2 regions of the Paenibacillus sp. FSL R7-0312 genome follow, and region 1 is predicted to be linked to the other one. Evidence: riboswitches for the same ligand, from Rfam matches in the RefSeq annotation. Region 1 holds a riboswitch; the other holds the start of a gene.

Region 1 (3,145 bases):
AGGATATGCTCAGCGCCGTCATGTGCGGCAGCGCGGACAATTTCATCCAGCATAGGTACGAGCGCATCATTGCCTTCCAGGCTGAAGCGCTTCTGGCCGACGAAGGTCTTGTGCAGGAAGGTCTCGAACTGTTCTACCTGAATCAGGCGTTTCAGCAGCTCTTTGCGTTCCGCATGGTTCAGTGGAGCAGGCGACGTCGTGGATTCCGCCTGGCTGTTGAGCCAGCGCAGCTCACGCTCGTCATGCACATGCCCGAATTCATAGGCGATGGTCTGTGTGTAGGCCTGGCGCATTCTGTGAACGGCATCCATAGCGGTATGCACGCCCTCAGGGGCATTCTCCCAGATCAGCGAAGCCGGCAGGGCATTCAGATCTTCGCGCGTCAGCTCATAGGTCTCGATCTCCAGCCATTTCGCCATCGGGTTGGTGCTCCGCTCCAGCGGATCGATATCGGCAGCCATATGGCCGTATATTCGAATGTTAGCCATTAGCTTGGAAGCTTTAACAGCTTTCTTGAGCCACTCCGTATCTCCCGAGATGGCGGGGGGAGGCGTCTTGACGGCATCCGGAGCCAGGGGAGGCGGGCCGGATACTGTGAACAGATCGCGGTAATGATGCTCTACGGAAGAAGGGTCCTTGACAAACTGCTCGTATTTCTCCTGAATGTAGCCCAGATTGGGACCGTAATACTTGCTCCAGACAGATTCGTTATAGGGCTCTTTGATGGCCATGAGTAGGTCCTCCTAACGGATAAACTCCACATGCGGTATATAGGAACACCGCTTAGCGGAGCTGCGATGTTTGCGGTTTCATTCTCATCTTATTGTGCTACTTTCCGGCAGGGTAATCAATTCATACTTTCGTGCAATCCGTTCGCAAAACGGTATGATTCAGCAGGGAATTCATACAGAACAATCATAAATTATCCGGGTGAGGCCGGAGGAACAAAATATCTTTGGAGTTAATAAAAAAATTAAGGATTTAGGTGGTTGTATATCATAGAAATGGGTAATTACTTCTATATTGTGTTATAGGATTAAATCTATTTAGTATATTTAAACTAATTTGGACCGATTGAAGATGAATTGGAATTATTTATACAAGCCATTGGCAATTTTAGCTAAGGGTCCTCACGATTTAACATAAAAAAATCCCAGAAAACGACACACTTTTCATGTAAGATCTTGTATAATGTTATTGCGGAGAACGGTTTCATCGATTCTTTCAGATCCTTTCATGTAAAGGGTCCAGTAAAGGGTAAACCTGCCGAAAGACAGGGGCACAAAGTCTCGGATCTAAAGTAGAAATACTATGATGGCCGGACTGCCTGGGGACGCGAAAATTCTAGGAGGAGATTTCTTGGATAAGTCCAACCAGGGGAATGACGAACTGCAGGCAGTTGATCTGGATTTAGAATGGGTGCATTTGCTAATGTCTGCTAAGCAGGCTGGCATCCAGGCGGACGAGATTCGGCGTTTTTTTAGTGAAAAAGCACTCCAGGCGATGTAGGGCATTCAGCATTGTACGGATACATACAGAAGAGGGCACAGCGGTGTACACGCTGTGCCCTCTTCTGTTGGAATTTACATGTTGTTTCGGGGTCCCATCAAAGTACCTGAGTAATCATCGAAGCTGCTGCCTCACTTTGTGGGGGTATTTCAGTTATCCTTCTGCTCCAGCCGCCATTTCTGATAATCAAGAAACTCCTTGAATTCACGTTTGCTTATACCAGAGGCCATCGCATCCTGTACCAGCCTGAACCATTCTCCATCAAGAACCGGTTCTGCAGTTTCTGCAACTCCGCCATACAGTAATACGTGAATGGATACTTGAAGTGCATCGGCGATTTTTTCGATAAATTGAATGGAGGGGTTGGATTGGATATTCCGCTCAACATTACTTAAGTATGATTTCGCCACGTCAGCCTTATCCGCAAGCTCGGATAAAGAATAACCCTTCTCCAGACGGAGCCTATGGATGCGGCTTCCCATGTTATCTGACACGATTACAACGCCCTCCGTACTTTTTGTTATCAGTATAACAAAAATTCGCAAAACCGACAAAAATCATTGTTCCTGACGGAAGCTGGCGGCAGTGGAGAGACAAAACGGCATATCCAGCCCGGATGAGGGAGGATATGCCGTTTTGTGTATATAGTTTAATAGCCTTATTTGGCTTCTCCCAAACCTTGCGTAGCATTGAATGTCCAGTTCAGCGCCAAGCCGTCACCCTGGAAGATATTCTGATCCTGTGTATTGTCAACGAATTCGAAAGCAATCTTGAAGGTTTTGGTTTGGGTAGCGGCGATGCCTCCCGGCAGTACACCCGCCGTTACGAGATCATAGCTGGATGTGTTCTTCAGATCCTTCAAGGAGATTTCGGACAGCACATGGCCGGTAAGCGGCCCGCTGGTGTAAGAACTGTCGAGAAGTTTGATTTTGAAGTGATCTCCAAGATCCTGGCCGGCATTATCTCCCTTCGCATCAGTTACGGTGTAGCTGGTAGCCAACGTGAGGAGCTTGATATCCAGAGTGCCGTCATTGGACAAGGTGAACGTGCGTACGGTGTAATCACCCGGTTTCAGATTGGTCAGGGCAACAGGTGTATTGAAGGAAGAGCCGAGCTTCAGCGTACCTGCCGCGAAGGTTGCCGTGCTGGTTGCTGTGGAGCTGAAGTAAGCGAAGGTGCCCCCTCCGATTAAAGACAATCCCAGTGCTGCCGATGCTACGCCAAGACCCAATGTTTTTTTGATACCCATAATTAATTTCCTCCTCGAGTATATTATGTTTTTTAAAGATCAGAGAACAGGAATGCGTGACAGGGCAGATTATTTGAGGGCGCCTTTTTCCTGATTGGCATCGAAGTTCAGGGTAAGGGCCAGCGTATCGCCTTGATAGTAGTTTTGCGGCTGGAAGGTTTCCTTGAAGGCAAACTGTACGCTCAGCTTATCTGAGGTGCCTGCCTTGATGCCCCCATTCTCTACACCAAAGATTCCGCCGAGAATTCCCTTAGCTACAAGATCCGGACTTTGCTGCTCAAGGTCGGCCAGTGAAATAACCAGGACAGGCGAAGTTACTTTATCCTTGTTAATAAGGAAGGTTACAATAATATCGTCTTTGAGATTATGGGAGCTGTTATCCCCCAG
Region 2 (3,145 bases), 740 kb from region 1:
TCCCTTGGAACAAGAGGCACTTAAGCATCTTTAAATCTTTCCTGCCGCGCAAGCATAGCGGCAGCCACGGTTCAATTGCCGCAACAACAAGCGGCAATAGCCGGATCTTTAGCCGGGAGCTTCGCCTGCGGGCGAAGCGAATAGCCCCAGCTGTTATGTAATGGAACGGAGAGGAATTTTGGAACTGTAGGAGCGTTAGCGTCCGCCTGAAAGCTTTCCGTAGGAAAGCTAGCTTCGGAAGCATATGCTGTCTCTGGATTTCTACCGCGAAGAGCGGTCTAATCAGGAAATCCGGAGGCAACAGCGGCCGAAAGTCCAAACATTCCTTGCAGTGACTCTCATAACAGCCAGCGCATTAAGCTTTTCCGCAATCTGCAGCTCCCAATAACAATCCGATATTTTCGCGACATCACATAAACTTAGGAGGGTTCACTTATGAAACTAGTACTTCTATCAGGCGGTTCTGGTAAACGGCTCTGGCCCTTGTCCAATGATTCACGTTCGAAGCAATTTCTGAAAGTACTGGAAAGCCCGGCAGGTGAACCGGAATCCATGGTACAGCGGGTATGGAGACAGCTGCAGGAGACAGGGATGGCGGAATCGTCCTACCTGGCTACCGGCCGCAGCCAGGTAGAGATGATTCAGAGCCAGCTGGGCAGCGGGGTGCCGATTATCGTTGAGCCGGAGCGGCGCGATACCTTCCCTGCTATTGCATTGACTGCAGCATACCTGTATTCGATCGCCGGTGTTTCACCAAGCGAGACGGTAGCCATCCTGCCCGTCGACCCTTATGTGGAGTCGTCCTTCTTCGATACCGTTCTGCAGCTGGAGAGCACGATGCTGGAGAGCGGCGCCAATCTGGCGCTGATGGGCGTAGTTCCGGAGCATGCTTCCGAGAAATACGGCTATATCATTCCTACCAGCGCCGAAGCGGGAGCGAGCGGGTATCTGCAGGTCAGCCACTTCCAGGAGAAGCCGGACCGCAAGCAGGCTGAGGAGCTAATCAGTCGGAACGCCCTCTGGAACTGCGGCGTGTTTGCTTTCCGTCTTGGGTATCTGCTGGATATTCTGCAGCGCAAAGGACTGCCACTGAACTATGAGGAACTGCAGAAGCAGTATAAACTGCTGGCTTCCATCAGTTTTGATTATGAGGTGGTAGAAAAAGAAGAGAATATCGTGGTTCAGCCTTACGCCGGATTCTGGAAGGACCTGGGCACCTGGAATACGCTGACCGAAGAAATGACCAGCAATCATGTTGGCAAAGGTTTCGTCACTGCAGATTCCGAAGGCACCTGCCTTATCAACGAACTGGACATTCCGATCACCGTGATCGGGGCGAAGGATCTGATTATCGCCGCCAGCCCGGACGGAATTCTGGTTACGCACAAGGCGGAGAGCCCGCGCATTAAGGAAGTGCTGAAATCTTTTGAACAAAGACCGATGTACGAAGAACGCCGCTGGGGCCACTACAAGGTAATTGATTATGTGAAATATGCGGAAGGTAATGAGGTGCTGACGAAGCGGATCTTTATCTCTGAAGGTAAAAATATCAGCTATCAGCTGCATCACAAACGCAGTGAAATCTGGACCATTGTCAGCGGTGAAGCCAGCATTGTGCTCAATGAGAAAATGCATAATGTAAAGGCGGGGGATGTCGTACGGATTCCGGAAGGCACCAAGCATGCGATCCTGGCATTGACAGATATGGAATTTATCGAAGTGCAGACCGGCTCTGAGCTGGTGGAGGAAGATAACATCCGAATCACCTTGGATTGGGAAGATATCGCCTTGCAGCAATTTATTTCGTAGGTCTAATCTATCTATATAACCAATTGTTACAAATCCAAAACAGGTATTAAGAACCAATTATTAAGAAAAATTCATTTTTGCTCTAAATTAAAACTAAATAGAGACGATACTTACGGTAAGAGGGATTAATCCTTCCAATACGACAAAGGCAAACCTAATCGAAAGATAGGGACGCAAAGCTATAGGGCCTTCGCAAGAGTGGCAGCCTGGCTACCGAAAGGAAGATGGATTTTGATAACTTACCGTAAGTCTCGTTTGCTGTGCACTGTGCTGTCTCTGGCCCTTTTATTGACTGCAGTACCTCTGGGACTCGGCGGAATGCCTTCATCTGCAGAAGCTGCATCTAGTTCCAAAGCGCCCGTTAATCCGGAGGCTTCAACCGAAGCAGTCAGATTGCTGGACGATCTGTATTCTATCACTGGAAAAGGCATTATTACCGGCCAACATGACTATCTGGAAAGTCCGGACGAATTCAGCAACAAGCTGAAGGGAACCAGCGGACAATATGCTGCTCTTCACGGGTATGAACTGGGCGTAATTAGCGGGCAATCGGAAAGTACAGCAGCGGCGCAGCGCAGAAATGTTGTGAACAGCGCGATCAACTGGTATAAGGGCGGCGGCATTGTAGCCATGACTTTTCATGAGAATCTGCCCGGTACCGCATACCTCTGGTCCAATGTTCAGAAACCGCTGAGCCAGGCGGAATTCAATAAATATATTACTCCAGGTACAACACAGTACACTGCATTGATTGCAGATCTGGACAAAGTGGCAGTTTCACTTAAAAGCCTGCGGGATGCTGGTGTTCCCGTACTCTGGAGACCTTACCACGAAATGAACGGTAACTGGTTCTGGTGGGGGAAGAAAAATAACTTTGCTTCGCTTTGGAATATTATGTATGACCGTTTCGTGAACGTTCATAAATTAAACAACCTGCTGTGGGTATGGAACCCCAATGCACCCAATGCCTGGTCTGATCCTTATGCGCTGACCTATCCGGGGGCTGACAAGGTGGATGTACTCGCGGCAGATATATATGAGAACGATTATATGAATAAATACCATGACGGCCTGCTTGCCCTTGCGAATGGCAAACCGATTGCCATTGGCGAGAATGGACAAATGCCAAGCACGGCAAAGCTGCAGCTCTCCCAGAAAAATTGGGTATATATGATGAGCTGGGGAAAAATGCTGTATGAAACCAATACCGATGCTACCATCAAAAGCTTCATGAGCGACAGCTATACGGTGACCCGGGACGATTATAAAGCAGGCACATTTGCTCCGTCAACGCCGGTACCAACAGCAACGCCAACGCAGGTACCAACAGCAACGC

Evidence for each region. Region 1 has a riboswitch for cyclic di-GMP ahead of MKX70_RS03755 (anti-repressor SinI family protein). Riboswitches for the same ligand answer to the same signal wherever they lie in the genome.
Region 2: linked by a shared signal. The riboswitch ahead of MKX70_RS00610 (PA14 domain-containing protein) and the one ahead of MKX70_RS03755 (anti-repressor SinI family protein) in region 1 are both predicted to bind cyclic di-GMP.

Annotation. Positions count from the first base shown of each region.
Region 1 is NZ_JBBORE010000001.1:883,015-886,159, reverse strand. It holds gene MKX70_RS03760 (2-oxoglutarate dehydrogenase E1 component) at 1-731, opposite strand, end outside; cyclic di-GMP riboswitch class I at 1,247-1,331, shown strand; gene MKX70_RS03755 (anti-repressor SinI family protein) at 1,360-1,509, shown strand; gene MKX70_RS03750 (helix-turn-helix domain-containing protein) at 1,659-1,991, opposite strand; gene MKX70_RS03745 (TasA family protein) at 2,168-2,758, opposite strand; gene MKX70_RS03740 (TasA family protein) at 2,828-3,145, opposite strand, start outside.
Region 2 is NZ_JBBORE010000001.1:141,398-144,542, reverse strand. It holds gene MKX70_RS00615 (sugar phosphate nucleotidyltransferase) at 436-1,809, shown strand; cyclic di-GMP riboswitch class I at 1,947-2,027, shown strand; gene MKX70_RS00610 (PA14 domain-containing protein) at 2,041-3,145, shown strand, end outside.